DNA from 3 places in the Halomonas sp. LMYGS-3 genome. Region 3 is predicted to be linked to each of the others. Evidence: riboswitches for the same ligand, from Rfam matches in the RefSeq annotation. Region 3 holds a riboswitch; each other region holds the start of a gene.
The links. A riboswitch is a leader RNA that binds a small molecule or an ion and turns the genes downstream of it on or off. The one in region 3 is predicted to bind thiamine pyrophosphate.
Positions count from the first base shown of each region.

Region 1: another riboswitch for thiamine pyrophosphate. It lies ahead of tenA (thiaminase II); the one in region 3 lies ahead of AC5W54_RS15090 (sodium:solute symporter family transporter).
Region 2: another riboswitch for thiamine pyrophosphate. It lies ahead of thiE (thiamine phosphate synthase); the one in region 3 lies ahead of AC5W54_RS15090 (sodium:solute symporter family transporter).

Region 1 covers NZ_JCAKFQ010000018.1:20,900-36,133, forward strand. Annotated here, with positions in the region: gene AC5W54_RS15645 (GMC family oxidoreductase) at 1-343, shown strand, start outside; gene AC5W54_RS15650 (YeiH family protein) at 664-1,731, shown strand; gene thiS (sulfur carrier protein ThiS) at 1,731-1,931, shown strand; gene AC5W54_RS15660 (thiazole synthase) at 1,955-2,755, shown strand; gene AC5W54_RS15665 (class I SAM-dependent methyltransferase) at 2,800-3,402, opposite strand; gene AC5W54_RS15670 (acetate/propionate family kinase) at 3,497-4,684, opposite strand; gene AC5W54_RS15675 (porin family protein) at 5,071-5,574, shown strand; gene thiC (phosphomethylpyrimidine synthase ThiC) at 5,748-7,637, opposite strand; TPP riboswitch at 7,726-7,848, opposite strand; gene tenA (thiaminase II) at 7,936-8,604, opposite strand; TPP riboswitch at 8,673-8,834, opposite strand; gene AC5W54_RS15690 (YceI family protein) at 8,877-9,494, opposite strand; gene AC5W54_RS15695 (CDP-alcohol phosphatidyltransferase family protein) at 9,545-10,297, opposite strand; gene AC5W54_RS15700 (zinc-dependent alcohol dehydrogenase) at 10,497-11,519, shown strand; gene AC5W54_RS15705 (6-pyruvoyl trahydropterin synthase family protein) at 11,507-11,905, shown strand; gene AC5W54_RS15710 (glycosyltransferase family 4 protein) at 11,905-13,014, shown strand; gene AC5W54_RS15715 (methyltransferase domain-containing protein) at 13,011-13,892, shown strand; gene AC5W54_RS15720 (RibD family protein) at 13,929-14,753, opposite strand; gene AC5W54_RS15725 (creatininase family protein) at 14,783-15,234, opposite strand, start outside.
Region 2 covers NZ_JCAKFQ010000014.1:1,239-11,643, reverse strand. Annotated here, with positions in the region: gene AC5W54_RS13810 (ABC transporter ATP-binding protein) at 1-1,277, opposite strand, end outside; gene AC5W54_RS13805 (ABC transporter permease) at 1,274-2,098, opposite strand; gene AC5W54_RS13800 (ABC transporter permease) at 2,095-3,078, opposite strand; gene AC5W54_RS13795 (ABC transporter substrate-binding protein) at 3,075-4,688, opposite strand; gene AC5W54_RS13790 (DUF1826 domain-containing protein) at 4,685-5,356, opposite strand; gene AC5W54_RS13785 (CobW family GTP-binding protein) at 5,478-6,095, shown strand; gene AC5W54_RS13780 (DMT family transporter) at 6,221-7,096, shown strand; gene thiE (thiamine phosphate synthase) at 7,103-7,720, opposite strand; TPP riboswitch at 7,757-7,859, opposite strand; gene AC5W54_RS13770 (glycosyltransferase family 32 protein) at 7,903-8,691, opposite strand; gene AC5W54_RS13765 (ATP-binding protein) at 8,808-10,196, opposite strand; gene AC5W54_RS13760 (response regulator transcription factor) at 10,193-10,405, opposite strand, start outside.
Region 3 covers NZ_JCAKFQ010000016.1:91,515-96,163, forward strand. Annotated here, with positions in the region: gene ilvD (dihydroxy-acid dehydratase) at 1-1,179, opposite strand, end outside; gene AC5W54_RS15085 (TenA family protein) at 1,268-1,963, opposite strand; gene AC5W54_RS15090 (sodium:solute symporter family transporter) at 1,963-3,366, opposite strand; TPP riboswitch at 3,356-3,476, opposite strand; gene AC5W54_RS15095 (hypothetical protein) at 3,594-4,274, shown strand.

The DNA of each region.
Region 1 (15,234 bases), on a different contig from region 3:
GGTGGCGCGGCGGATCGCCGAACAGCACCCCCTGGCCTCGGTGATCACCGAGGAGTACGTGCCTGGGACGCAGTATCAGAGTGACAAGGAACTCCTCGAGGCGGCTCGCCAACACAGCCAGACGATCTATCACCCGGCCGGTACCTGCAAGATGGGGCATGATCCACTCGCGGTGGTGGATGAGCGGTTGTGCGTGCATGGCCTGGAGGGACTGCGCGTGGTGGATGCCTCGATCATGCCGGCGATCGTCTCCGGTAACACCAATGCGCCCACCATCATGATTGCTGAAAAAGCGGCGGACATGATCAAGGAGGATCATCTCGCCATGGAGAAGGCTTCCTGAAGCCTCATGCCCGCCATGTACTTAGGCTAACGGCCTGCTACATCGGCGGTATCTCATTGATATGCCACAGTCTGGTCTCACGTTGAAGGGCTATCTGGCTCTAACCCTGATACTCTGCCATGGGCACGATTGATGTATCCAGTGCATGGGTCGCTGCGGGAATGACGAACCGGCCGATCGGGATCCCGCTCCCCAGCCTGCGTTATTCATCGTCGTGAAGAAGAGGACGGTTCGCGTGTCCTCTCTTTCCGTGACTGCCGGACTTTCTAGTGTGAATGGCGCTCCCGTATGGCCATGATCGAGCGTAACAAGGTGATGACATGACTCGCAAGAATGCGACCAGACTGACCGGTAAGGCCGGTGCTGCCATGCTCAAGAAAGGGTTTCCACAAGGGAGCGATTGGCTTCGTCAGGTCATGCCGGGTGTGCTGATCTGCATCACCATTGCCCTGGCCACGACGTTCATTGCCGACCACTATGGTGGTCCCACGCTGCTGTATGCCCTGCTGTTCGGCATGTCATTGCATTTCCTGTCGGAGGAGGGGCGCTGTGTCGCCGGCATCGAGTTTGCGGCTCGTGCCATCCTGCGCTTCGGCGTCGCGCTGCTCGGCGTGCGGATCACCATCGAACAGGTCACGTCGCTGGGTATCGGACCGATCGTCACGGTGGTGGCCGGCGTGGTCCTGACCATCCTGATGGGGGTGCTGCTGGCCAGGCTGATGGGCCTGCATCGCGACATGGGGCTGCTGACGGGAGGTGCGGTCGCCATCTGTGGCGCCTCGGCGGCACTGGCGCTGTCGGCAGTGATGCCGCGCGGGGCCAACAGCGAGCGCAACACCATTCTCACGGTGGTGGGGGTCACGACGCTGTCGACGGCGGCGATGGTGCTCTATCCGCTGGTCGCGGGAGTGTTGAGCCTGACGGGCCAGCAGGCCGGGGTCTTCCTGGGAGGCACGATCCATGACGTGGCCCAGGTCGTCGGGGCGGGGTACTTGATCTCGGAGGAGGCCGGGGACGTCTCCACCTTCGTCAAGCTGATGCGGGTGGCGATGCTGGTGCCGGTCGTGATGTGTTTCACCTTCCTCTTCCGCCATAGCGAAGGCCGCGAGGGCAGGAGCAAGGTCCCCAGGTTGCCCGGCTTTCTGGTCGCCTTCGTCGTGCTCGTGATCATCAACAGCCTGGGCGTGATTCCAGTGAGTGTTGCCGATGGCATGACGGATCTCTCGCGCTGGTGCCTGGTCACGGCCATCGCGGCGCTGGGGGTCAAGACCTCCTTCCAGAAGCTGGCCGTCGTGGGGTGGAAGCCGGTCATCCTGATGGTGGCCGAAACCCTGTTCCTGCTCGTGCTGGTGCTGGCGTTCATTCTGTTCGGCGTGGTGGGTGTCTGATGCAGGCCTGGATCAATGGCGAACGCTGCCGGTTGAGCCCGGAGACGACTATCCGCCAACTACTGGTGGCCAGTGGGCTGGAGGGCAGGCGCGTGGCGGTCGAGTTGAATGCGGAAATCGTGCCACGCAGTCGCCACGACAAGGTGCGGATTTCCGATGGCGATCATATCGAAATCGTGCATGCCATCGGCGGTGGCTGAGACCGAATAATGAGGAATGCGGAATGCGTGAGAAAAGGTTGGACGATGCGCCCTTGATGGTGGCGGACAGGCGCTTCGACTCGCGCCTGATGGTCGGAACGGGCAAGTACCGGGACTTCGACGAGACGGCCCGGGCCCTGGAGGCGAGTGGCACTCAGGTCGTGACCTTCGCCGTGCGGCGCACCAACCTCGGCCAGTGCCCCGATGAGCCGAACCTGCTCGATGTGGTGTCGCCACGGCGCTATACCCTGCTGCCGAATACGGCGGGCTGCTACAATGCCCGCGACGCCGTCCGGACCTGCAAGCTCGCCCGCGAACTGCTGGACGGGCACAGCCTGGTCAAACTCGAAGTCCTGGGCGACGACAAGACGCTCTATCCCGATGTGGTCGAAACCCTCAAGGCCGCCGAAGTGTTGGTGCGTGATGGCTTCGACGTCATGGTCTACACCAGCGACGACCCCATCGTGGCCCTGGAGCTCGAGAAGCTGGGCTGTTGTGCCGTCATGCCGCTGGGGTCGCTCATCGGCTCGGGGTGCGGCATCCAGAATCCGCACAATATTCGGCTGATTATCGAGCAGGCGAGTGTTCCGATACTGGTCGACGCCGGTATCGGTATGGCCTCCGAGGCCGCCATGGCGATGGAGCTGGGATGTGATGCCGTACTCATGAACTCGGCGATCGCCCACTCGCCGCGGCCGATCCAGATGGCCAGGGCGATGCGGCTGGCGGTCGAGGCAGGGCGCATGGCCTACCTGGCGGGGCGAATGCCCCGCCGGGAGCGAGCCGAGCCCTCATCACCCGTTGCCGGTTGCATCAGGAGCTGAGGGCGGCTCCTCTCTCCGGTCGATGCGGTCGGCGGGCACCCACCTCAGGGGCGACAGTAGTAGAGCTTCGCCGGGAGGATGTTGAGGGGCTCGAAATCGCACTCCACGTCGGAGAAGACGCGGCGCAGGTCGGGCAACACCCTGGAGGAGAACTGGTAGATCAGCATGGAGCCCTGGGGCGAGAGCGCGTCGAGGCTGTTCATCAGGATGGACTCGCGGCTCGTGGCCGGCATGGTGCTGAAGGGGATGCCGGCCAGCACGTAGTCGACGGCGGGCAGCCCCAGACGGGTCAGTTCGGCCTGGATCGTCTCGGCGGAGCCCTGCACCACCTTGAGCCGGGGATCCGGCAACGACTGCTGGAGGAAGTCGACGAACTCCTGGTTGGTCTCCAGCGCCAGCAGGGTCATCTCCGGTGGCATGTGACGCAGGAGCTCCCGGGTGATGGTCCCGACCCCGGGCCCGTATTCGACGATGACTCGGGTGTTCTGCCAGTCGATCCGTTCGAGCAATCGTCGCACCAGGAAGGGAGAACTGGGGATGATCGAGCCCAGCATGCGGGGATGCTTGAAGAAGTTGCGTGCGAAGAGCGATAGCTGGGCGCGTCTTCCGTTTCCTGCCAAGGCCGTGGGTCGGTCTTGCGCCGTCATGGGCGTGCCTCCTGCTGCGTCTGGAACGAAGTATCCTTCCACTCTAGGCCGGTAGACGCGAGTGGGAAAGGGCGCACCAAGGAGGCGCGGGGCGTCATCGGGCGGATTTCCCCAGTAGATGTCGGGTCTCCTCGGCGATGCGACCCTCCTCGTCGGTAGGGATCACCCACAACCGCGGGGCGGCAGGGTGGCGGCCGTCGATGCGGCCCTCACGGCCGCATACCGTCGCCGCATTGGCAGCGCGGTCGAGGCCGAGGCCGAAGTGGGGCAGGTGGCCCACCACCATCTCGCGCACCAGTGGCGAGTTCTCGCCGATACCGCCGGTGAAGACGATACCGTCGAGGCGGGGCAGGGCACAGGAGAGCGCCGCCAGCGACTTGGCGATGCGGTAGCAGAACACCTCGATGGCCAGCTGCGCACCGGCATGGCCCGTCTCGGCGGCGGCTTCCAGCTCGCGCAGGTCGTGGGTCAGGCCGGAGAGGCCCAACAGGCCGCTGCCGCGATTGAGCACCTCGTCGATGCGCGGCAGTGTCCAGCCGAGCCGTCGTGCCAGGTGGGCATGCAGGCCCGGGTCCACATCGCCGCTGCGGCTTCCCATCACCAGGCCCTCCAGCGGCGTCAGGCCCATGCTGGTATCGAGGCTGCGGCCTTCCCACACCGCGCAGGTGGAGCAGCCGTTGCCCAGGTGCGCGGTCAGCCAGCCGCCTCCCTCGAGGCTGCTCAGGGCATCGGCACGGGCGCTGACATGGGCGTGGCTGGTACCGTGGAAGCCGTAGCGGCGGATGCCATGGTCTCGGTAGAGCGCCTCCGGGAGGGCGTAGCGATGCGCCCGCGGCGGCAGCGTCTGGTGGAAGGCGGTGTCGAACACCGCGACCTGGGGCAATTCGGGAAATAGCCGGCGCGTGGCGATCACGCCCAGGAGGTTGGCCGGGTTGTGCAGCGGCGCCAGGACGGCGCTCTCCTCGATGGCCGCGACCACCTCGTCGTCGATGCGGGCGGCCCGGGTGAAGCGCTCGCCACCGTGGACGATGCGGTGGCCCACGGCGCCGGGCATCCGTCCCTCGAGGTTGTCGAGGATCGCCGCCAGGGCGTGGGCATGGTCGGCCCCGGACAGCTCGCGCTCGAAAGGCTCGCCGCGGCTGTCGCTACCCCGCAGGCGGGCATCGCTGCTGCCCAGGCGCTCGGCCAGCCCGGCCTGGCGCGGCTGCGTGGGGGCGGTGGGAATCAGGGCGTACTTGATCGAGGAAGAGCCACAGTTGATGACCAGCACCGGGTCGTTCATCGGCAGTCCTTGGAAACAGGCAGAGCGACAAGGGCAATAGGGCGTCAGTTTAGCCTGTTGGGTTTGACCGATCGTCGCGAGAAATACGGTTTTCGAGTCAAGTTTATCGATCTGATGAGGCGAATAGCGAGCTATTTAACGAAGCAGATCGAATGAAATTGGCCGAAAGGCCAGGTTTCGCAGTAGATCAGCGTTAGGACCGACAGGCTGCCAGCAGCCTGCGGTGCGTCGGAGAGCCGTGCATGCCGTCCGCTCCCAGTCGCGCGGCGAAGCCCTCGTGCCGTCTAGCACACTGCGCTCCGACCGATAGGGCTTGCGCCTTGCCTCGAGCTGTACCAGAATGATCTGCGCGTAGGGAAACGCTGTTTCCTAATTGGAGGTACACCATGAAGATCCTTGCCATTTCCTCTGCTTCAGCGGCGCTGCTGCTGGCAGGTGCCTTCGCATCCACCGCCCAGGCCCAGCAGCCCATGGCCATGCAGGGCTACATCGGCGGCGACGCCATGTTCTGGGAGCTCGACCGCGACCGGGCCCCCGATCGTGACGGCACCGGGCTGCGTTTGCGTGGTGGTGCGCAGTTCAACGACTACTTCGCCGTGGAAGGCCATCTGGGTAGTGGCGGGTCGGATGGCCCGATCGAGCTGGACTATCTGGTGGGGGCCTATGCCAAGGGCATCCTGCCCCTCGCCGACGAGTTCCGCCTCTATGGCCTGGCCGGCTATACCGAGGTGGACCTCGATGTCGATCGCGAGAGCGACTTCTCCTATGGGGCCGGTGCCGAGTTCGACCTGACCCCCAACCTGGCGGTCGGCGCCGACTACATGCGCTACCTCGACAAGTCCCGCTTCAACTTCGACGCTGCCAGTGTCGGTCTGACCTATCGGTTCTGATCGGCGGGTCTGCCGGCCTCACCGAGGCCAACAAGGACGCCCTCGTCGCGCTTGCGGCGGGGGCGTCTTGCGTCGGGAGTCGTTGTGCCTCCATTTTCCTGAAACCCACGAAACGACACAGGGCCGCATGAGGCGGCCCTGTGACGATCGGTCAGCGTACTGTCCGGCTGAGCTCATACCTCCTTGTACAGCTCCGCGCCTTCATTACGGAACTTCTCCGCCTGCTCCTCCATGCCCTTCATGACCGCTTCCTGGTCGCCGTCGAGGCCGTGCTCGGCGGCGTAGTCACGCACCTCCTGGCTGATCTTCATCGAGCAGAACTTGGGCCCGCACATGGAGCAGAAGTGGGCGACCTTGGCGGAGTCCTTGGGCAGGGTCTCGTCGTGGTACTCGCGCGCGGTGTCCGGGTCCAGGCCGAGGTTGAACTGGTCCTCCCAGCGGAACTCGAAGCGCGCCTTGGACAGCGCGTTGTCGCGGCGCTGGGCGGCCGGGTGGCCCTTGGCCAGGTCGGCGGCGTGGGCGGCGATCTTGTAGGTGATGATGCCGGTCTTGACGTCGTCCTTGTTGGGCAGGCCGAGGTGCTCCTTGGGGGTCACGTAGCAGAGCATGGCACAGCCGTACCAGCCGATCATCGCCGCGCCGATGCCGGAGGTGATGTGGTCGTAGCCGGGCGCGATGTCGGTGACCAGCGGCCCCAGGGTGTAGAAAGGCGCCTCATCGCAGTATTCGAGCTGCTTGTCCATGTTCTCCTTGACCAGGTGCATGGGCACATGGCCGGGGCCCTCAATCATTACCTGGACGTCGTGCTTCCAGGCAATATGAGTCAGCTCGCCGAGAGTCTTGAGCTCGGCCATCTGCGCCTCGTCGTTGGCGTCGGCGACCGAGCCGGGGCGCAGGCCATCGCCCAGTGAGAAGGCGACGTCGTACTGCTTGCAGATCTCGCAGATCTCCTCGAAGTGGGTATAGAGGAAGCTCTCCCGGTGATGAAAGAGGCACCACTTGGCCATGATCGAGCCGCCGCGGGAGACGATACCGGTCACGCGCTTGGCGGTGAGCGGCACATAGCGCAGCAACACGCCGGCGTGGATGGTGAAGTAGTCCACGCCCTGCTCGGCCTGCTCGATCAGGGTGTCGCGGAACACCTCCCAGGTGAGGTCCTCGGCCACGCCCTTGACCTTCTCCAGGGCCTGGTAGATCGGGACGGTGCCGATCGGCACCGGCGAGTTGCGAATGATCCACTCGCGGGTCTCGTGGATGTTCTGCCCGGTGGAGAGGTCCATGATGGTGTCGGCACCCCAGCGGATGCCCCAGGTCATCTTGTCCACTTCCTCCTCGATGGAAGAGGTCACCGCCGAGTTACCCAGGTTGCCGTTGATCTTCACCAGGAAGTTGCGGCCGATGATCATCGGCTCGGACTCCGGGTGGTTGATGTTGTTGGGAATGATGGCACGGCCGGCAGCGACCTCGGCGCGCACGAACTCGGGCGTGATCTCCTCGGGCAGGCGGGCGCCGAAGCCCTGGCCCGGGTGCTGGTGGCCGAGGATGCGTTCGACTTCTTCCGTACCCAGGGCCTGGCGGCGCTGGTTCTCGCGAATGGCGATGAATTCCATCTCCGGCGTGACGATGCCCTGGCGCGCATAGTGCAGCTGGGTGACGTTCTTGCCTGCCTTGGCGCGGCGCGGGGTACGGGTCAGGTCGAAGCGCAGCTGAGCAAGCGTCGGGTCGTTGGCACGGCGCTGGCCGTATTCCGAGGTGGGGCCGTCGAGGAACTCGGTGTCGCCGCGCTCCTCGATCCAGGCGCGGCGCAGTTCGGGGAGGCCGCGGCGCAGGTCATTGGTGGTCTCGGGATCGGTGTAGGGGCCGGAGGTGTCGTAGACCAGCAGCGGCGGGTTCTCCTCGTCCTCGCCGGAGGTGCGGGTCGGTGAGAGCGAGATCTCGCGGAAGGGCACGCGGATATCGGGTCTCGAGCCCTCCACATAGACCTTGCGCGAGCCGGGCAGCGGTTGGATGGCGGCCTCGTCGACCCGGGCGGTCTCGGCGAGGAAGTGGGCGGTCTTGCTCATATGGTGTTCTCCCTTGGGGTGTTGTCACGTCTGGGGTCGTTGTCAGGGAGGACAGCTGGGAGGACAGGGGCAGTGGCTGGCATGGCCGCGCTGCGTGTCGCTTGATCCCTACGCTGGTCCTAGCCAGTTCAGGTTCAACGGGATCCATGCTGTCTCTCCATGGCGAGAGGCATGATCTCAGCCGTCGTCAACGGCACCCCGTCAAGCGTGTGGTCGGGTGATCGCTCGATCACCGGTGTAACGCCCGGGGGGCGGCCTGACCAGGGCCAACGGGCGAGTGGCGATAGGACCAGCGGCGCTAGAATGCGCGATCCAGCCCCATCTGCCAGAAGTCGATCTCCAGTCGGGTGGCATCACGGAACACCGCGCAGAGCTCTTTGAGGCGTGCCGGCGTCACCTCGGCCAGGCGGGCGTCGAGCCAGGCGATCTCGGCGCCCATGGCGGCCTGGAACTCCTCGCCCTCGTACATGGCGATCCAGGCGTCATAGGGGTTGGCCTCACCGCGTACGGTGAAGGCCTGGGCGTTCAGCCAGTTGGCGATCTCGCCATAGCCGACCAGGCAGGGCGCCAGCGCCACGTGCAGGTCGAGCAGGTCGCCGCGGTTGCCGGTGTCGAGCACGTAGCGGGTATAGGCCATCGTCGCCCGCGCCTCGGGCAGTCGGGCGAGTGCCTCCTCACCGATACCCCACTCGCGGCAGTAGCCTACGTGCAGATCGAGCTCCACGTCGAGGATCGCCTTGAGCCCCTCATGGGCCTGGCGCAGGTCGGTCAGGGTGCGGCTCTTGTAGGCGGCCAGGGCGTAGGCCCGGGCGAAGTGGATCAGGAAGAGGTAGTCCTGCTGCAGGTAGTGGCGGAAGGCGTCGGTCTCGAGGGTCCCGTCGCCGAGCCGGCACACGAAATCGTGCTCGACATAGGCGCGCCAGTCGTCATGGCAAGCGGCAGTCAGATCGGTGAAGCGGTAGCCCATCATGCCCCCGGTGATGATGACGATCCGGGGTGCGGGCGGTGGGGAACGAGGGGGTGGGGCGACAGCGACAAGGCCCACCGCCTGATTCCCTACGCCGGTTCGGGCGTGGCGGTGCGGCAAGGCATCGCCACGCTTACCCGGATCAGGTTCCACGGGACCAGCGCTGGTGGTGACCGGGTGGTCAGCCTGCGCCATCTCAGCCGGATTCACCGGCACCCCGTCAAGCGTCGGAGCCAGTCTAGCAGGCTGGCGGCGACTTTCCAGCCCCCCGACTACTGGCGAAGTGCCTCCAATTCGAAGATCAGCGCTACCTCGTCGCCGACCATGCCGTTGTCGACGCCGTAGGTCATGCCCCAGTCGCTGCGTGCGATGGTGGTACGGGCCGACAGCCCCAGCGTGTACTGCTCATGACCGAAGGGGTAGGTCTCGGCCTTGTTGAGCGTGACGTCCAGGGTCACCGGGCGCGTCTCGCCGAGCAGGGTCAGTTCCCCCTCCAGGGTGCCCTCGCTGTCGCTGTGAGCCTCGAAGCCGGTGGCCTCGAAGACGATGGTCGCGTGGCGGTCGACGTCGAGGAAGTCGTTGCTGCGCAGGTGGTTGTCGCGCTCCTCGTGGTTGGTGAAGACGCTGTCGGCAGCGACCTCGACCCGAGCCGAGTGCAGTTCCCGGGTTTCTTCGTCATAGACGAACTCGCCACTGGCCTCGAGGAACATGCCCAGCAAGTCCGCATAGCCGACATGTTCGGTCAAGAAGCCGACGGAGAAGTGCTCGGGGTCGATCTCGTAGGTATGGGGTTCGGCGGCGGCGGGCAGGGCCGCGAGGGCGAGTCCCGTGGCCAGTCCGGCGGCCGCCGGCAACTTCAGGATGCGATGGATCGGGTGTGTCGTGGACATCGTGGGTCCTCCGGATTCGTGAGTCATGGCTGGCCGGCCAAGCGAAGGTGTCATCCGTGTCCGGCGTGGCGATGGAGCCACCGGATGTCGGTGCCGAACGATCCGGCGAGCCCGGCCAGGGCCGTCGCCGCCAGCCAGGTCGTGGCCGTGGCACCGACGGCCGGCAGCAGGCCGATCATCAATGCCGCCACCTGCCAGACACAGACCGCCCGGCGGCGGCGACTCTCCGGCAGCGTAGCGTTCAGCCAGGGTAGGCGCCGGCCGGCCAGCACGAAGGCGTAGCGCATGGCGCCGATGGCGAGTATCCAGGGGCCGACCTTGCCGAGCACCATCAGTGCCAGACATAGCACCAGGATGAAGAAGGCATCCAGTTCCATGTCGAAGCGTGCCCCGAAGGGGCTGGTGGTGCCGCTGCGCCGAGCCACCCAGCCGTCCAGGCCGTCGAGCAGCAGGGCGGTCAGCGCCACGCCGGCGAACAGGCTGCCCTGCGTCGCCAGCAGCTCGGGGTCGGTCACCGCGCCGGCCAGCAGTGCCACCAGCACGCCCCTCGCCAGGGTGACCCGGTTGGCCCAGCCCAGCCCGCGCCCACGGTCCGGCAGTCGGTGCAGGAGCAGCCCGGCGAGCACGAGATAGGTGGCCATGGCCGCCAGCGGCACGGTCGGGCTGGCCTGAAGCCAGAGCCGCAGCATGGCGCCGGCCGCCAGCAGGCCTATGAGCCCCGTCGCCAACTCCAGGACGAGGCGGTCAGCGGTCCCGGCCCGTGATGCCGGGGTGAGGTCCTGAAACGGGGCGAGGCGTGACATGCGATCTCCGGCAGGCGGCGGCGACGATGCCGGCCCTTTGTCGCTATGCTGACCATCAGCGGAACCACAGTCTCAACGTAGTCCAATGGCAGGCGCTTGGCAGCATTAAATTATGCATTTAAATATTCATGTACCATTATTGTAGAAGGTAAGCCGTCCAGGACGGCCTGCCGGAACAGGGTATAGCAGGAGCAGCTCGATGTCGGACACCATCGCCACCGCCTATTGGACCCTGGCCCCCGGCCAGGGAGCCTTGCGCGAGGAGCCACTGGCCGCACCGGGCGAGGGAGAAGTGCGCGTCAGGACGCTGTACAGCGGCGTCAGCCGGGGCACCGAGGCGCTGGTGTTCCAGGGCCGGGTGCCGGCAAGCGAGTATCGGCGCATGCGTGCCCCCTTCCAGGCCGGTGACTTCCCCGGCCCGGTCAAGTACGGCTACGCCAGCGTGGGAGTGGTGGAAGCCGGGGAGCCCGAGCTGTTGGGTCGGGAGGTCTTCTGCCTCCATCCCCACCAGGACCGCTACGTGGTGCCGACGAGTGCCGTGGTTCCACTGCCCGAGGGGCTGCCACCGGCCCGGGCGGTACTGGCGGCGAACATGGAGACCGCCGTCAACGGCCTCTGGGACGCCGCGCCCGGCGTGGGCGACCGTATCGCGGTGATCGGTGCCGGTGTGGTGGGGGTCCTGGTGGCCTGGCTCTGTGCGGCGATTCCCGGGACCCGGGTGCAACTGGTGGACGTGGTCCCCGGTCGCGCCGGGCTCGCCGCGGCCCTGGGGCTGGAGTTCGCGACGCCCGACACCGCCCGGGGCGACAACGACCGGGTGATCCACGTCAGCGGTAGCGCACCGGGCCTGCGGCTGGCCCTGCAACTCGCGGGGGTGGAGTCGCGCGTCGTGGAGATGAGCTGGTTCGGCGACGACGAGGTGAGCTTGCCCCTGGGCGAGGCCTTCCATTCGTGCCGGCTGACCCTGTGCGCGAGCCAGGTGGGCCGTCTTCCCGCCGCGCGTTCACCGCGCTGGGACCACCGTCGCCGGTTGACGCTGGCCCTCGAACTGCTGCGCGATGCCCGTCTGGATGCCTTGATCAGCGGCGAGAGCGACTTTCGTGACCTGCCCGCCCTGATGCCGCGCCTGTCGGGTGTGGCGGGCGAGGCGCTCTGCCACCGCCTGCGCTACGCGACCGCGCCCCCCCTTGAACCACGGGAGCCTTCGACATGTACCGCCTGACCGTTCGCGACCATTTCATGATCGCCCACAGCTTCCGCGGCGAGCTCTTCGGCCCCGCCCAGCGTCCCCATGGGGCCACCTACGTGGTCGATGTCTGCTTCCAGCGTCGCGAGCTCGACGATCATGACCTGGTGGTGGACATCGGCCTCGCCGGCGCGGCGCTGAAGGCGGTGCTAGGCGAGTTCGATTACCGCAACCTCGACGAGGTGGACGAGTTCCATGGCCGCAACACCACCACCGAGTTCATGGCACGGGTGATCTTCGAGCGCCTCGCCACGGCGATCCAGCTCGGCCGCCTCGGCGAGACGGCCGGCGGGCTCGAGACCATGAGGGTGACCCTGCACGAATCCCACGTCGCCTGGGCCAGCTACGAGGGCAAGCTGTGATGACGACGGACACGGCGCCCGACCTCACGCTGATCGTCGCCGGCGACCCCGGCCAGCTCACCGGGGGCTACGTCTATGATGCGCGCATGGTCGCGGAACTGCGCCGTCGCGGGTGGCGGGTCGCGGTGGTGGGGCTCGACGGCGAGTTCCCGACCCCCGACGCCACGGCCCGTCGGAGCCTGGAGGCGGCCCTGGCGGCGCTGCCCGACGCCGCCCGCGTGGTGATCGACGGTCTGGCCATGGGCGGGCTGCCCGAGGGGGTCGAGCGCCATGCCGAGCGCCTGGCGATCACCGCCCTGGTCCACCACCCGCTGGCCGACGAGACCGGGCTCGACGAGGGGCAGCGGCGGCGTCTGTTCGAGAGCGAGGCCCGTGGGCTGGCCGCGGTTCGGCGGGTGATCGTCACCAGCCCCTACACCGCCCGCGGCCTGTCGCGCTTCCGGGTGCCCGCGGCCCGCATCCGGGTGGTTGAACCGGGCGTCGAGCGGGCGGCCCTGGCCGCCGGTGCCCAGGATTCCGAGGATGCCGCACGCCCTTGGCGGCTGCTCTGCGTGGCGACCCTGACCCCGCGCAAGGGCCATGAGCTGCTGGTCGAGGCGCTGGCCGGGCTCGCCGATCGCGACTGGGAGTGCGAGGCCATCGGCAGCCACGACCGCGATCCGGCGCATGCCGCCCGCCTGCTCGCCGCGACCCGTCGCCGCGGCCTGACCGGCCGCCTGCGCTGGCCGGGCGAGCGGGACGCCGCCGGCCTGGCCGCGGCCTACCATCATGCGCATCTGTTCGTGCTGCCGTCGCACTACGAGGGCTACGGCATGGTGGTGACCGAGGCCCTGGCGCGGGGACTGCCGGTGATCACCACCACCGGCGGGGCGCTCGCCGATACCCTGCCGCCCGAGGCCGGTATCGCCGTGCCCCCTGGCGACGCGGCGGCGCTGGGCCGTGCCCTGGCCCGCTGGCTCGACGATGCCGAGCTGCGCCGCCGGCTGCGGTGCGGGGCCCGCCGGGTCCGCAAGGGGCTGGCGGACTGGCGGCAGGCCGGGGAGCGTTTCGCGGCGGCCCTGGACCTGCCGTCATCCGTTACGGAGGCGTCCGGAGCGCGATATCCATGAACCGACCCGCCCCCGACGCGTGCTTCAGCGCCGACTGGCTCGCCCGGCGCGAGGGGGTGGATGCCCGCTCGCGCAGCTACCGCCTGACCCGACTGGCGGCGAACTGGCTGGCCGCGCGCTCTGGGATTCACGGCGTGGTCGACCTGGGGGCCGGCAGCGGCAGCAACCTGCGGTTCCTGGCGCCCCGCCTGCCGGGTCCGCAGCGCTGGCGGCTGGTCGACCATGACCCTGCGCTGCTCGCCCGGGCCCGGCACCAGGGCGAGCGACTGTGTGACGGCGCGGGGACGCGGGTGACGCTGGAGACCCGCTGCCGCGATCTGGCGCCGGTGGACGACGACCTGCTGGCTGGCGCCGACCTGGTGGTGGCGTCGGCACTGTTCGACCTGGTCTCCCGCGACTGGGTCGAGGCGCTGGGGGCCGCCTGTGCCGAGCGCCGTCAGGCGCTGCTCGTCGCCCTCAGCGTCGACGGCGACTGGGCCTTTCTGGATGCCGCGGGCGAGCGCCGCGACGACGCCGGGGATGCCGCCGTGCGTGCCCTCGTCCGGGCCCACCAGCGCCGCGACAAGGGGCTGGGGGCGGCGCTGGGCGGCGAGGCCCCGGGCGTGCTGGCCGGTGCCATGATGGCGGCCGGCTATCGGGTGGAGTGTGCGACCACCCCCTGGCACCTGGCCGCCGGCGATGCCGAGGGGATGGCCCTGGCCGCGGCCCTGGTCGACGGCTGGCACGACGCTGCCCGGGAGCAGGCGCCGGGGGCAGGGCGCCGGCTGGCGCGGTGGCGCGAGCGGCGGCTGGCCGGGCTGGCCGTCGGCGAGCTGGGGGTGACGGTGGGGCATCGAGACCTCCTGGCCCTGCCGCCGTCTCCGGCGGACGGGCGCTGACCCAGGTGCATCGTCTGTGCCGCGTGGCGTCGACTCTCAGTGAGCGGCGAGGAGATCCAGATCGAAGAGGGTGTCGTCGCCGCAGCGGAAGGTTCGCACCCGGGGACGCCGGGCCTGGTCCAGGGTGGCGATGGGCGTCATCGCCAGCCCCGGACGACCGGAGCCGATCAGCAGCGGCGCCACCAGCAGGTGCAGGCGGTCGAGCGCGCCGGCCTCGAGAAAGCGCGAGACGGTGATCCCGCCGCCCTCGACCAGTACCCGCGAGAGGCCCCGCCCGGCGAGGGCCTCGAGCACGGTGGCCGGGGCGACGTGACCGTCGGCTATCGGCAGGTGCAGGCGAGTGACGTGCCCGGCGGGCGGCCCGTCGGCGACGGCATCCTCGCCGAGCAGGTGCAGGGTAGGGGCCGGGCCCTCGCGCAGCAGGCGCAGCCGGGCCGGGGCCCGGCCGCGGGGGTCGAGAATCACCCGCACCGGCTGGCGCCCCGACACATGGCGCACCGTGAGCAGGGGGTCGTCCGCGCAGGCGGTACCGGCGCCGACCACCACGGCATCGACCAGGGCCCGCAGCCGGTGCAGGTGAACCCGGCCCGCCAGACCGTTGATGTAGTGGGAGTGGCCACTCTCGGTGGCGATACGGCCGTCGAGGCTCTGGCCGAGCTGGGCGATGGCCAGCCGGCCGGAGTGAACCGCAAGGGGGGCGAGGCAGTCCAGCAGGTCGCGGGCGTCGTCCGCGACGGGGCCCGCTGCCTCCCAGCCGGCCGGGGTCAGGCGCAGGCGGCCCGGTGCGGTGGGGGACGTGGCGGGTCGGCTGAGCGCCTGCCAGGCCTCCTCGAGGGTCAGTAAGGGAGCGGATGGACGCATGCGGCCTCCGGGTCGGGAGCAGACGCTCATTAGTCCTTGCCGTGGCCGGTGTTCGTGGCCCGGGCCTCGCGCAGGATGCGGGCGATACGCTTGGCGTAGTGGGCGACCAGGCGTTCGCCCAGCTCGGCCGTGCCGAGGCGGGCATTGCCCACGACGCCCTCGGGATGGAGATCCTCGGCCAGCCAGGCGAAGGCAGCCTCACCCTCGGGAGCCAGCAGCAGCCCCCGCTCCTCCATGGCCTCTCCCCGCGAGCGCGGATGCTCGAGCCGGTCGAGGCGCACCTTGTCGGGGGCGAGATAGCGCATCATGGCGGTCTCCACGGCGCCGCCGTGCAGCCCGTGGCGCAGCTCCTCGGCCGGCAGGCCGCCGGCGGGCAGGGTGCCCGGTGGCGGCATGTCGGCGTAGTTGACCTTGACCACCAGCATGCCGTGCCGGCGACGCAACCGCAGCGCGGCGATATCCATCACCGCCCGGTTGCCGC
Region 2 (10,405 bases), on a different contig from region 3:
CGCTGGGTGATGGGGTCGAGCCGCGAGGTGGGTTCGTCGGCGAACAGGAAACGCGGCTCGAGCAGCAGCACCCGCAGAATGGCGAAGCGCTGCAGCTCGCCACCGGAGATCTCGCCGGGGCGGCGCGCCAGCAGTCGCTCGTCGAGGCCCAGGCGTGCCATCCAGGGGGGGATGGCGCGGCGATCGAGGCGATGACGGCGCACCAGGTCGTCGAGCAGCCGGCCGAGCGTCCAGTGCGGCGAGAAGGCCGCCGGCGGATCCTGGTAGAGCTTCTGCCGGCCGAGCGGCGAGCCCGGCGCATGGTGTATCTCCCCGGCGTCCGCGTGGGCCACGCCCAGCAGCAGATCGCCCAGGGTGCTCTTGCCGCAGCCCGAAGGCCCGACCACGCCGACGATCTCGCCGGGCTGGATGGACAGCGAGAGGTCGCGGAACAGCTCGCGGCCGCCGCGCGTCTTGGCCAGCCCGGTGGCCGCGACCACGGATCCCTCGCGGCGGGAAGCGAGTGGCGGCGGGGCCGGCCAGCGGGCCGGTTCGGCGGCCAGCAGGCGCTGACCATAGTCCGTTTGAGGCTCGCCGAGCACCTGCGCGGCCGGGCCGCGCTCGACCACCTCGCCCTGGCGCAGGATCACCACCTCGCCGCCCAGGCGCCGGGCGACGTCGATATCGTGGGTGATGGTCAGCAGGGCCCCGCCCCGTTCCGGCGTGCGCGCCAGCAGTTCCACCACGGCGTCGCGGCGCGGTGCGTCGAGGCCCTTGGTGGGCTCGTCGGCGATCACGATGGTCGCGCCGCCGGCGCTGGCGGCGGCAAACGCCACTCGCTGCGCCATGCCGCCGGAGAGCTCGCCGGGCAGCTTGTGGCCGGCCTCCGCCAGCCCCAGCTCGGCCAGGTCGGCCCGGGCCGCCCGGCGCGCTTCATGCCTGCCGCGACCGGCCACGTGGCGATGGCTCTCGGCGACCTGGTGCACGGCCCGCATGGTCGGGTCCAGGGCGTGCCAGGGCTCCTGGGGCAGCAGCGCCAGGCGGCGGCCCCACAACGGACGGCGCAAGGGGCCGTCGGCGGCCTCGAAGGCCTCGCCGTCGATCGTCAGCCGGCCGCGGGCGGCGAGGCCGCGGGGCAGGGTGCCCATGATCGCCTGGGCGATCAGGCTCTTGCCGGAGCCGGTCTCGCCGAGCAGGGTGAGGCGCTCGCCTGGGGCCAGGCTGAGCGAGACCGGGGCGATGGTCACGCCATCGCCGTGGATCGCCAGGTCGTCGACCTTCAGCAGGGGTGCGGTCATCGGGGGTCTCTCCCGGCCAGCAGGTTGAGGCTCATCACCAGCACGAACAGCACCAGGATCGGCTGGGCCATGGCCCAGGGGGCCTCGTGGTAGTAGGGCAGCAGCTCGATCATCATCAGCCCCAGTTCGGCGGTGGGCGGGCGCAGGCCGACGCTGACGAACCCGAGCGCGGCCATGGCCAGGATCGCGCTGGCGGCGCCGAAGGCAGCCAGGGTCAGCACCTGGGGGGCGAGCTCCGGCCACAGGTGGCGGCGGAACAGGTAGAGCGGGCCGAAGCCCAGCAGGCGGCTCGCTTCGAGCTGGGGGGAGGCCACCAGCACCCGGGTGCGGGCGCGGACCAGGCGGAAGTACTCGATCCACAGCACCAGCGAGATACCGACATAGAGCGCCCAGAAGTTGCCCGGGGCGATGGCCACCAGCAGCAGCACCAGCAGCAGCCCGGGCAGCGCCAGGCAGGCGTCGGCCAGGCTGCCCAGCACGCGGTCCAGCCAGCCGCCGCGCCAGCCGGCGATCACGCCGAGCAGCACGCCGGGTACGGCGGCGGTGGCCACGCTGAGCAGCGCCATGCCGAAGGAGAGGCGGATGGCGGCGGCGAGGCGGGCCAGCAGGCTGCGGCCCAGGTGGTCGGTACCCAGCGGTTCGGCCAGCGACGGCAGCTGCAGGATACGGGTCAGCTGCTGGCGGGCCGGGTCGGCGTCGAAGAGCCACGGCACCAGCCAGGCGAAGGCCAGCAGCAGCGCCAGCATCGCCGCCCCCAGGCGCTGGCGGGGGCCGAGCGCCGGCAGGGGCAGGACGCGTAAGCGAAGAGCGAGGGTCGTCATGCCTGGCGCCTCCTGGGGTCGAGCAGGTGGCAGACGATATCCACCAGGGTGTTGAGCGCCACGAACAGCAGCCCCATGACCAGGGCGGTGCCCTGGATCATCGGCACGTCGCGGGCGACGATGGCGTGCACCAGGGCGTGGCCGATGCCGGGCCAGGCGAACAGCGTCTCGACCACCACCACGCCCTCGATCAGGTACACGAACTGCACGCCGAGGTAGGCGATCACCGGTACCGCGGCGTTGCGCAGGCCGTGGCGCAGGAAGCTCAGCCGCTCATTCAGCCCCTTGGTGCGCGAGAAGGCGTAGTAGGCCGACTGGGAGACGTCGGCCATGGCGTTGCGCGCCACCCGGCTGGAGACCGCCGCCAGGGCGAGCGCCAGGGTCAGCGCCGGCAGCACGCTGTGGGCGGTGCGGCCGTGGCCGGCGGCGGGCAGCCAGCCCAGCGTCACCGAGAACAGCAGGATCAGCAGCAGGCCCACGGCGAAGGGGGGCAGGGCGCGCAGCACGCTGGCGGCGACTTCGCTGACGCGGTCCAGGGCGCCGCGGGGCCTGAGGCCGGCGGCCAGGCCCAGCGGCGGGCCGAGCAGCAGCGAGAGCAGGACGGCGGACGCCGCCAGCCCCAGGGAGTGGCCGAGCTGATGCCACAGCTCGTGCACCACCGGTGCGCCGCTGACCAGCGAACGGCCCAGGTCGAACTGCACCAGGTCCCATAGCCAGCCGAAGTAGGCACCCAGGGCCGGCTGGTCCAGGGCCAGCTCGGCGCGTACCGCCTCGGCGGCGGCGCTGTTGACCATGTCATGGCCGTAACGCCCGGCGGCGATGCGATAGGCCATGTCGCCGGGCAAGGTGCGGGTCAGCACGAAGGTTAGGGTGCCGACCATCCACGCCACCAGCCCGGCCTGGAACAGCCGCTGCAGCAGCAGGCCGCGCAGGTCTGCCGTCCAGCGCGGGGTCATCCGTGACGTCAACGCTTGGCTCATTCGCTCCACCTCAGCTCATCGATGCGGTAGCTGCGCTCCAGCGGGTCGATGGAGAAGCCCTCGAGCGCGCCGTTGACCGCGGCGGTCTGCTGATACCAGGCCACGGGGATGACCGGCATGGTCTCGTTCAGGCGTCGCGCGACCTGCCCTGCCAGTTCGGTGCGGGCCTCGGGATCCGCCTCGTGGCGCAGGGTGTCGAGCCAGGCAGCCAGGTCGTCGTCGCGCCAGCCCATGGCGCCCCAGTCGCCGCCCATGGCGTCCGGATCGCTGCCGAAGTCGTCGAGCAGGGTACCGAGCGGGTCGGGCACCAGGCCGTAGTTACGGGCCATCAGGCCCAGCTCGAGGCTGCCGTCGCGGTGGCCCGAGGGGATCTCGCTGGCGTTGCCCACCGCCACCTCGAGCTCCACGCCCAGCTCGCGCCACTGGTCCTGCAGGGCGGTGGCGACCAGCGGCAGCTCCGGACGGTCGGAGAAGGTGCGCAGGGTGAGGTGGAACGGCTCGCCGTCGCGCTCGAGGGTGCCGTGGCCGTTCGCCTCCCAGCCCAGCTCGGCCAGCAGTTCGCGAGCCTGGTCGAGGTCCCGAGCCGCATCGCCCTCGAGGCCCAGGTGCCAGGGCCCGAGGCTTGCCGGGAAGAGCTCGGCGGCCGCGGCCTCCGGGTTGCGCAGCAGGCCGGCGGCGATGCCGGGGCGATCGATGGCCAGTCCCAGTGCCCGGCGGGCACGGTCGTCGTCGAGGAAGCGGTGCCCGGCGTTGACCTTGAGCACGATGGTGCGCGGCAGCGGTTCGGCGTGCAGCGCGAGCCGGTCGTGGCGGGAGAGCCGCGCGCGGCTGGCCGGGTCGAGGGTGAAGACGATATCGGCGTCGCCGCTCTCGGCCATCAGTGCCCGGGTCTCGCCGCGGCCCACCGCCAGGTAGCTGGCGCTCTCGATGGCGGGCGCCTCGCCCCAGTAATCGTCGAAGCGCTCCACGTCGAGCCGCTGCGGGGGTGCCACGGTTTCCACCCGATAGGGGCCGGTACCGATCGCCTGGGTGACCCGCCCCTCGTCATCAAAGGCGCCCGGGGCGAGGATCAGGGTGGTGGAGTGGGCCAGCAGGGCCGGCAGCGGCGCGAAGGGGCTCTCGAGCTGGATCACCACCTCGTTGCCATCGGCCGCAATGGCCGTGATGGGCGCCGAATCGAGCATGCCCGGCTTGGCCAGGGCGTGCTGCAGGCTCGTGGCCACCGCTTCCGCTGTCAGCGGGCTGCCGTCGTGAAAGGTGACGTCATCACGCAGGGTGAAGCGCCAGGTCAGGCTGTCTTCACTGGGCTGCCAGGACGCCGCCAGCCCCGGTGCGAGCTGGCCGTCGGCGTCGGTATCGACCAGCGTCTCGGCGACGCGCATGCGCGCGTAGATATAGCCCGAGGTGGAGGGGTCGGCGCCGGTGATCTCCCAGGGGGCGACGATATCCAGGCTGCGGACATCGGCCAGGGCGACGGAGGAGCTCAAGGCCAGGGCGAGGCCGGCGAGTAGGGGGCGGGGGTGTGGCATCTTGCAGTCTTCCTTGGTGGGGATGTCATTGAAGGCGGTGTCGTGGGTGTCGGCTCGTTCTGTGTATCCAGAGCGACTCATCCCGGGTCCAGGGCCAGCAGCAGGCGCCTCTCGCCCAGAGCAGGCCGGGGGCTGCGATGCACCAGGCCGCGTCCCTCGTTGCCGATCCAGCCGTCGCCCTTGAGCAGTGCCAGGTCGCCTGCGCCGAGCCGCCCGATCGCGGCGGGGTCGGTGACGATTTCCGGCTTGTCGGCGCGGGGTGCACCCAGGCCGGCACGATCGACGGCGTGCTCGGGCAGCCACTCGCTGCCGGGGCCGGCGTAGGTGGTCACCAGGCGTACCGCCAGGTTGTCGACATGGAAGCGTGGGCACATGGCCTCGTCGAGGAGGCGCAGGCGGATGCCGATGGTCTCGGTGTCGAACAGGAAGGCCAGGGCACTGGCGATGGTGCCGATATCATCCAGCAGGGCCGTGGCCTGATCGGGGGCCGGCAGGTGCCGCCGCAGGTCGGCTCGCATGGCCTCGCCGGGAGCCCCCCGCCAGCGCCAGTCCAGCCGGGCATCGGCAGTCAGCTGGGCCGCCACGCTGTCACGCAGGGGCTTCGGCAGCGTGCGTTCCATGACGGCGAGGGTGATATCCTCCTCGAAGATGCGCGGCAGCACACCGATGTCGTCTCCGTAGGCCCAGTGCGGGTAATCCGGGGGTCGGGGAAGCGGATCGTTCGGTGTCATGGGAAGCGGGGCGGCCATAGCGAGCTTCTCCTCGGCAGAAGATAAAGGTTACTATATAACATAACAAGTGTGCTCTCGGACAATACCCGCAGGCAGCGTCATGGATATGGCATCCTCACCACGGCGTCCACGGATACCCGTGACCGTCATCACCGGCTTTCCCGGCAGTGGCAAGACGACGCTGCTGAACCAGCTGGTTCGGCAGCCCGCGATGCGAGGCGCCCTGGTCGTGATCGATGAGTCCCCCGATATCGGGGGAGTGGTGAAGACGAGCGAGGGCTGTCTGTGTCACACGCGAAGCGGTGATCTGGGCGATACGCTGCGCGAGGCCATTGCGCCGGGGGGCCGGGAGGGAAGCTGGCCCTTCTCCCGAGTGATCATCGAGACCGCCGGACTGACCGACCCGACACCGATCCTGCAGACCCTGACGGGCGATCCCCGGCTGGTCGGCCGCGTGCGCATGGATAGCCTGGTCTGCCTGGTGGATGCCGCCAGCGGACTGTCGACGCTTCGGGCGCACCGTGAATCGGTACGCCAGGTGGCCATGGCCGATCGCCTGCTGATCAGCAAGACCGACCTGGTGGATGAGGAGGGCTTCTCGCGCCTGAGCCATCGGCTGGCCCGGCTCAACCCGGCGGCCGAGCAGATCCAGGTGGCCAACGGCAGGCTGGAGGCCTCGCTGGTCAGCGGTCCCCATCCCGCCATGACCCTCCGCGCAACCGCTCGGCGGCATGCCGCAGCGGCCGAAACGTCATAGGGATTGCCATCGGCGACCCGACGGTTGCCGTTTGTCTGCTAACGTCCTAGCCTGTCGTCATGTTCACGCCCCGCTGGCCCGCTCCGGACCGGCGGGGTGGTTTTTTGTGTCATCGGGAGGTCGTCATGTCGCCGTCGTTGAAGGGGATCCTGTTCATGTGCGCGGGTGTCTTCTGTCTGGCGCTCGGCGACGCCATCGCCAAGTGGCTGGGCGAGGTGCATTCGCCGCTGCAGATCATCTTCTTCCGTACCCTGGTGTCGCTGCCGCTGATCGCGCTGCTGGCACATTTCGGTGGCGGCCTGCGCAAGCTGCGCACTCGCCGGCCCGGCGTGCACCTGGTGCGTGGGCTGATCTACACCGGGACCATGGTCTGCTTCGTGCTCGGCCTGACCCTCTTGCCGCTGGCCGAGGCCACGGCCATCGCCTTCGTGGCGCCGCTGTTCGTCACGCTGCTCTCGGTGCCACTGCTCGGCGAGCGAATCGATCCGCCGGTGCTGGCGGCCTCGCTGGTGGGGTTCGTCGGGGTGCTGGTGGTGGTGCGCCCGGGCGGTGACGCCTTCCATCCCGGGGCGCTGGCATTGCTCGGCGCGGCGGTCTTCTATGCGCTGATGATGATCACCGCCCGGCGCTACGGTGGTCGCGAACACCTCTGGGCCATGGTCTTCTACATGACCCTGGTGCCACTGGTGATCACCGCGGTGTTGCTGCCCTGGGTGTGGCAGGCGCCACACGCCTGGCACTGGCTGGGGTTTCTCGGCTCGGGGATCGCCGGGATCGGCGCCACCGCCTTCATCACCCTGGCGTTCCGCTTCGCACCGGCAGCCATCGCCGCCCCCTTCGACTATACCGCCATGCTCTGGGCGGTGCTGCTGGGCTGGTGGTTCTGGGGCGAGATGCCCGATCTCTGGGTCTTCGTCGGCAGTGTGCTGATCATCGGCAGCGGCCTGGCGATCGCCTACCACGATCGCCGCACGACGCTGAAGCGTCGCCCCTCCTCCTGATCGCGGTCAGCGCGGCGGGAAGAAGGCCCGCGCCGCGGCCTCGGGGTCCGGCGTGCCGCAGATCGCCGAGATCACCGCCAGGCCCTGGGCCCCCGCCGCCAGTACCGCAGGGACGTGCTCGGCCTTGAGGCCGCCGATGGCCACCGCGGGCAGGGGGCTCGCGGCGACCAGCGAGGCCAGGCCGTCGACGCCCAGCGGCGTGGCGTGGTCGTGCTTGCTGGGCGTGGCGAATACCGGCCCGAGGCCGAGGTAGTCGAGGGGGCCAGGATCGAGGCGAGCGAGTTGCTCGTGGGTCTGCACCGAGAGGCCGAGTAATGCCCGCTTGCCAAGGACGGCGCGGGCGAGGGCCACGTCACCGTCATCCTGCCCCAGGTGCAGGCCGTCGGCCCCGGCGGCCAGGGCCACCTCGAGGCGGTCGTTGACGATCAGCGGTACGCCGCTGCCGGCCAGGGCGGCCTTGAGGCGGCGTGCCTGGTCGGTCAGCTCGGCGTCGGAGGCGTGCTTGTCGCGCAGTTGCACCAGCGTCACGCCGCCGCGCACGGCGGCAACCACCGTGTCCACCAGCCCGCGGTCGGCGCAGAGGTCGGGGTCGGTGACCAGGTAGAGCGAAAGATCGAGTGGCATGCAGTCCTCCCGGCCGGGAGGTGCAGGCAAGCGGAAGGCAGGCGCTGCACGACTCCCTACGCCGGCATTATCCGGGTCAGGTTCCAAGGGTGCGTCTCAGCCACGGCACTCTGTCGCCGTGGCGCCCCTGTCGTCGACTTCCTACTATCCACACCCGCCTGCCTCCTGTAAAGCGCCCGGGCTCAGGCCGCCTCCTCCCTCACGACCGCGACGCGCTGCTGCTCCCGGTTCCACTTGCCCTGCGGCTTGTCGAGGTACTGGAAGTATTCGTTGGTGAAACTGCCCTGGGTACAGGCATAGCGGTAGAGCACGGTGTCCAGGCTGTGGATGTCCAGCACCCGATTGAACACCCCGGGACCGGTCATGTCGAAGACACCCCTGATCGTGTTCGCCTCGATATTGGTGTTGATCGCCCGGATCACGGCCGCCAGCTCGGGGGTGTGGGGTTCGCTGGCGATGAAGAAGTTGTTGAGGGTGTCGCGCTTGGTGCGGATGAACAGCGACGACCGATCGGGCCCGAGCAGGCGCCCGAGTGGCCACGTCAGGTGGGCGTCGATATCCAGGTAGACGCCGCCATGGGCCTGCAGCACCAGGACCCGCCAGAAGTCCGCCTGGGCGGCGCCGATCTGCAGCCGGGAATAGTTTCTGAAGGTGTGTTCGGAATAGTGCTGCCTGATGAAGTCGGCGCGGGCCTCGGTGATCATGAAGCGATATTCGAAGCCGGGCGCCATGAGGCGGTTGAACAGGTAGTTCAGGTAGACCGGCAGGGTCACGCGGTCGGTGAAGTTGGTCTGCCAGAGGATGCGGGGAATGGCGGTCGGCCGCCGGCTCCGGATCCAGGGGGCGGCCTTGGCCGGCAGGGTGAAGCGCTTGTCGGGGAAGACGAAGTGGAAGGCGTAACACGCGAGCTTGAGCAGGTTGGCAACGAGCTTGATCAAGCGGGTGGTCAGCAGTCTATGCAGCGGCTTCATGGGGATGCCTATGGTGTCGGATTCGAGAGCGGCGCGCAGAGGAATTGCGCCGCGTACCGGCTCCATCGTCCGGGGTGAAGCTTAAGGCTGACTTAAGAAGAGATGATGATCCGGCGTCAGTTGCGTTCTTTTCGTCGCGGCAGGATGGCCACGGCGCGCAGCCCCCGGGCGGGGGCGTCTTCCAGCACCAATCGCCCGCCGTGGCGCTGCAGAAGCCGGTCGACGATGGAGAGCCCCAGGCCGGCACCCGCGCTCGGGCCAGCCCGGTGGAAACGCTCGATCACCCGCTGGCGCTCCTCGGCCGGGATGCCGGGCCCCTGGTCGTCGACGTGCAGGGTGACCCGGTCATCGCCCGCCGACAGCGTGATCCGGATCGTCCCGCCATCGGGGGAGTGCTGCAGGGCGTTGCTCACCAGGTTCTGAATCAGGGTGTCGATGGCACCGGGTTCGACCCGCAGCTGCCAGTCGGCGCCCTCGTCGGCGTCCAGGCATATCTCGAGGCCGCGCTCGGCAGCCAACGGCGAGAGCTTGGTCAACGCCTCCCGGGTCTCCTGCAGCAGGTCGCCGTCGCGTCCGGTCTCGGTGGCGTCCTCCTCGGGGTCGAGGCGAGCCAGGGTGAGCAGCTGGGTGACCAGACGGGTGACCCGGGAGACGCCATCGCGCAGCTTGTCCAGCGCCTCGCTACGATCCTCGGGGGTCTCGGCTGACAGGGCGTTCTGGGCGTGCAGGTCGAGCACGGCCAGCGGGGTGCGCAGTTCATGGGCAGCATCGGCGATGAAGCGCTTCTCGCGCACCCGCAGGCCGCGGATACGCTCCAGCAGACGGTTCAGGGCGCCGACGATGGTGTCCAGCTCGCGGGGCAGGGGGCGCATCACCAGCGGCTGCAGGTTGTGCGGGTCGCGCCGACGAAGCTGCTCGGCCATTCGCGACAAGGGGCGAAGGCCCCAGCCGATGGCCCACCACAGCAACAGGGCCAGTATCGGCAGCCCGAGCATGTCCGGCATCAGGGTGCGCAGGGCGATGAGGGTCACCAGTTCGCCGCGGACGTCTTCACGCTCCCCCACCAGCACGCGCAGAGGCCGTTCCGGATGGCTCAGGGCATAGACCCGCCAGCCGTGCCCCGCCAGGCTGGTGTTCTCGTAGCCCTCGGCCAGCGACGTGAGCGGCGCCTCCGGGGCGCTGGCCGAGCGCAGCAGCAGGGTGTCGTCCTGCCAGATCTGGAAGGCGATCTTGCTCTCGTAGCGGTGCCCGGCGATGCGCTTGTCGGCCTGCTCGGCACGCTGCAGGGCGCTGTCCAGACTGGCCAGCAGGGGAGCGAGCTCCTCGGCGGCCAGCGGTGCCTGCATCAGCCCTTCCAGCAAGCGGGCGTTCTGGGCCAGGTTGGCGTCGAACAGCTCCTCCACCTCATGGGCGGCATCGCGGTAGCTGGTGATGCCGAGCGCCAGCACGCTCAGGCCGAACACCAGGAGCACCACCCCGAGGGTGCGGTGAAGGATCGAGCTCACGGGACCTTGCCCGGGGCAGGACTATCGAGGACATAGCCGATGCCGCGCAGCGTGCGGATCAGCTCGGGACAGAGCTTGCGGCGCAGGTGGTGGACGTGCACCTCGATGGCATTGCTCTCGACCTCCTCGTCCCAGCCGTAGACCAGCCGGGTCAGGGTATCGCGAGTGAAGACCCGTCCCGGGTGGCCCATGAACTCCTGGAGCAGGGT
Region 3 (4,649 bases):
CCCCTCGGGCGCCAGGTTGCCGTAGAGGATGCGCAGGTGGCTCTCGGCCTTCAGCGGTGCCTCGAGCGGGGCGATGATCGCCTGTCCCTGGGGATAGGGCGCCACCCCGGCCAGGTTCTCGGCGAGCGTCTTCCCCGTCACCGTCAGGCAGTCGCCGTGCAGCAGGCCGGCATCGAGCAGCGTCTTCATCAGCGGCTGGATACCGCCGATCTCGACCAGTTCGCTCATCATGTAGTGGCCGCTGGGGCGCAGGTCGGCGAGCACCGGCACCCGCTTGCCGATGGCGGTGAAGTCCTCGAGGGAGAGCTCGACCCCGATGGTGCTGGCCATGGCGATCAGGTGCAGCACCGCATTGGTCGAGCCGCCCAGGGCGATCACCACGGTGATGGCGTTCTCGAAGGCCTCGCGGGTCATGATGTCCGAGGGCTTGATATCGCGCTCGAGCAGTTCGAGCACCGCCGCGCCCGCGGCTTCACAGTCGTCACGTTTCGCCTGCGACACCGCGTTCTGTGCCGAGCTGCCCGGCAGGCTCATGCCCAGCGCCTCGATGGCCGAGGCCATGGTATTGGCGGTGTACATGCCGCCGCAGGAGCCGGGCCCGGGAATCGCCGTCTCCTCGATCTGCTTCACCTCGATCAGGTCGAGATCGCCGCGGCTGTAGGCGCCCATGGCCTCGAACACCGAGACGATATCGGTGTGGCCCTCTCCGGGCAGGATGGTGCCGCCGTAGACGAAGACGCTCGGCCGGTTCAGCCGCGCCAGGCCCATGAGGCAGCCCGGCATGTTCTTGTCGCAACCGCCGATGGCCACCAGGCCGTCGAAGCCCTCGCAGCCGGCCACCGTCTCGATGGAGTCGGCGATTACCTCGCGCGACACCAGCGAGTACTTCATGCCTTCGGTGCCGTTGGCGATGCCGTCGGAGATGGTGATGGTATTGAAGATCACCCCCTTGCCCCCGGCCCCGTCGGCCCCGTCGCTGGCGCGACGCGCGAGTTCGTCGATATGGCTGTTGCAGGGCGTGAGGTTGCTCCAGGTCGAGGCGATGCCCACCTGGGGCTTGGTGAAGTCGCTGTCGGTGAAGCCCACCGCGCGCAGCATGGCGCGGCTGGCGGCCTTGCCGGGGCCATCCACCACCGGCGCGGAGTGGCGGCGACGGGGATCCTGCGGCGTATCGCTCATGGGGCGGACTCCTCTGGTCGATCGGGGTTGACCTTCAGAGGGTGGCTGGCGAAGGCCGGCCTGGCAACCCGCCCCGCCGGCGATGGCCTCAGCGGGAATGGACGGCGTCGTGGAAGGCCCGCTCCTGGACCACGGTGTCGCGGAAGCACTCGGCCATGCGGGCGAAGGCGGCGTCATCGAGCGCCTCCGCCTCCTCGTCCAGGCGCCGACGCAGCCAGTCCACGAACTCCTGAAAGGCGGGGTTGTCGTGCAGATCGATCCACTCGCCCATCAGTGGATGCAGCCCGTCTATGCGGGTCACGCGCAGCGCCCACTCGAGGTAGACCCACTCGGTGACCACCAGCACCGCCAGGATCTCGGCGTAGTCACCGCCCTGGCCGGTGACGTGCAGCAGCTCACGGAACGCCCGGGTCTGCGGCAGGTAGATCGGCGCCTCGCGCTGTGACGCAGGCACATCGAAGGCCTCGAAAGTGCACTGGAAGGTGCTGTTCTCGTCGCTCGTCAGCATGCCCATGAACTGGCCCAGCACCACGCGGTCGGCCATGCTCGGCGCGCGGCCGATAGCGTGGCCGATAAGCGCGGTGAAGGGGTCGACGAAGCCGTAATCCTGCACCATGTAGGCGGCAAAGTCGTCACCCGCAAGCCGCCCCTCGGCCAGGGCGTCGAACAGCGGATGGTACACCGTGGCCGACCAGTCTGGCTCGCTGATCTCGCGCAGCCAGTCGGTGATGCGCGCCGATGCATGTCCGGCGGCCCAGGCGTTCCAGTCAGAGCGTGTCGTCATCAGGCGTCTCCCTTGCTTGCCAGGTGAAATTTCGCCCCCGGGCGCAGCCAGGCGATCAGCAGGCTGGCCAGGGTGGAGGCGACCAGCGCCCCCAGGAACGGCGCCAGGGTCGGGATGCTGTCGGGGAAGCTGGCCGCCAGCACCCCAGCCGCCAGGCTGCCCTGGGCGATCCAGCCCGGCACCACCGCGCCGAGCAGGCCCGCCACCCCGCCGGCCACCGCCGCCAGCGGACTCATGCGCCGCCACAGCCCCAGCAGCACCGGCACCACAATGGCCGCGCAGAGCAGGTCGGCGATCAGGAACAGCCGCAGCACCGAGAAGCCCTGAAGGGCCACCCAGATCACCGGCGCCATCAGCGCCACCGTGACGAGCCGCGCCGCGCGTACCGAGAGCCCGCGCCTCCCGGAGCTTGCCACCGCCATGGAGGCGATGGCGTTCTGCAGGGTGTCCACGCTGGAGGCCACCAACGTTACCGCCAGCACCAGGGCCGGCAGGCCCAGCCAGGCCGGTGCGGCGGAGAGCAGCGCGAAGAAGGGAATCGGCGGCTCGCCCAGCGGCAGGGCGTGCATGGCGGCGAGCATGCCCAGCCCGCCGATGGCCATCACCACCAGCAGGCTGCTGGCCCCGCCCAGCAGCGCCCCGCGTCCCAGTGCACGGTCATCCTCGGCCGCCCAGATACGCTGCCAGTAGCCCTGGTGGAAGAGGTTGGCCGCGGTGACCGCGATCACCAGGGTCAGCGCCACGGAGAGCGCACTGCCGGTGGGAATGGACGGCATCACCGCCCCGGCCGGCATGGGCGGCAGCCACCACCAGGCCACGCCGCCGACCAGCACCAGCAGGGCCAGCAGCAGCCAGGCCTGCCAGCGATCGGTGGCCAGGCTCGCTCTCAGGCCGCCCAGGGTGGTGTAGACCAGGGTAACCACCGCCACACCGAGGATCACCAGCGAAGGCGGCACGTCGGAGAGCAGCGCGGCGATGGCGCCGATGGCGGTCAGCTCGGCGGCCAGGAAGATGGCCATGTAGGCTACGGAAACGAAGGAGACCCAGCGCCGCACCCCGGCGCCATAGCAGGCCTCGGCGAACTCGCCGATGCTGCGCCCTTCCGGCAGGTGGCGTCGGATGGCCGGGCCATAGAGCCCCAGTATCAGAAACGGCAGCGACGAGCCGATGGCGTAGCCGGCCAGGGCCACCGGGCCGACGAAGGCGCCGATCTCCGGCGGGGCGAAGAGGATCCAGGCACCCATGCTGGAGGCCAGGAACGACAAGCCGATGGCCTGCGCACCCTGGGAGTTGCGAGCGGTAACGTAGTCATCGAGCGGACCGTCGGCCCGGCGGGCCCTCAGGCCGAGAACGGCAAAACAGAACAGCGCCGCGCCGAGCACGGCAGACGTCAGGTAGGGCATGTCGCGCTTCCTCCGCCGGTGTGAACCGGATCAGGTTCCAGGGTCGGTGCCATGTGGCGCCCTCTCAGCCCCGACCCGAGCAACGCGGCGGGACTCCCCTGGCGACAGTGGATGTAAACTCGTGAACGAACCTCAAGTTATGGCCACAAGGGCCGACATAACGCTCGACCCACTAGAATGACACAACGCCACCGGATTTCGAACGTCCCCCTCGCAGGAAACCGCTCATGCCGTTTACCGAAGCCAAGGAACACGCCCCCGGGCGCCTGCACGCGATCTTCGCCGATCCCTACTCCGCCTTCGACAACCTGGTCCCCGAACGCTATCTGCACCTGCGCGTGGCCGTCGACGCCCTGATCGGCCGGCCGATGGCCGAAAACCGGTTAACGGTGCGCGTGATCCACGGCTGGGAGAACGGCTACTTCGAGCCCGCCGATCTCAAGCACAGCGACCATCGCGTCGGCTCCCTGAACGACCTGCGCGATGTCGCCACCCGCTATCACCGGGCCTTCGAGGCACAGCAGCCCCTGCCCCGTGACGATGCCTCGCTGCTGGCCGAACCACTGGCCGCCGCCATCGCCGCCGCCGAAGCCCGGGGCCAGGCGCTGGACGGCGAGACCCGCACCAGCCCCGCCCGCTGGCCCACCTTCGCGCGGGGGCTCACGCTCTACACCTTCTTCAAGGTCTATCACCGCCTCACCTATGGCGAGGACGACGCCTACCGCTCTGTCCACTGCGAGACGCCCGATGGCCCCCGCGAGATCCACGAATTCCACCTCGAGGAAGGCGAGTTCGCCGTGGTCACCCCCGCCGATGGCGCGACCGGCGACAGCGTGCTGCTGCTGCACGAGAGCCAACTCGCGCCGGTGCTGCAGCTATTGGAGGAGTGTACAAATCCACACTTTTGATTAGACTGATTTGATGTACTGTTTCAGCTCGAGGTGGGCAGATTGCTGAATAATGACGAGATAATACGACAAGCAGCGTTTTCACGATTGACCAGGATTGTTCAAGAATTTGGATACGATGTGCCCTGGAGAGCGATAGCAGAGCCAGTGCCCATAGGTAATGACTCGTTCCTACTTGCCAACCTAGCACAGGGAATTTTCAAGCCGCGCCAGCTACGGCGCGGAATACTTAGCATTAAAACCGTCATTCGGAAGAATGGCGCATCAAGTAAATATCCCCCGGCAAAGCCGGGGGCTTTATTTTGTTAGCCCCTCAAAGGGGCAAGAATTTGAGCCGCCTGAAGGCGGCCATCCTCACATGCCGAACTTGAGCTG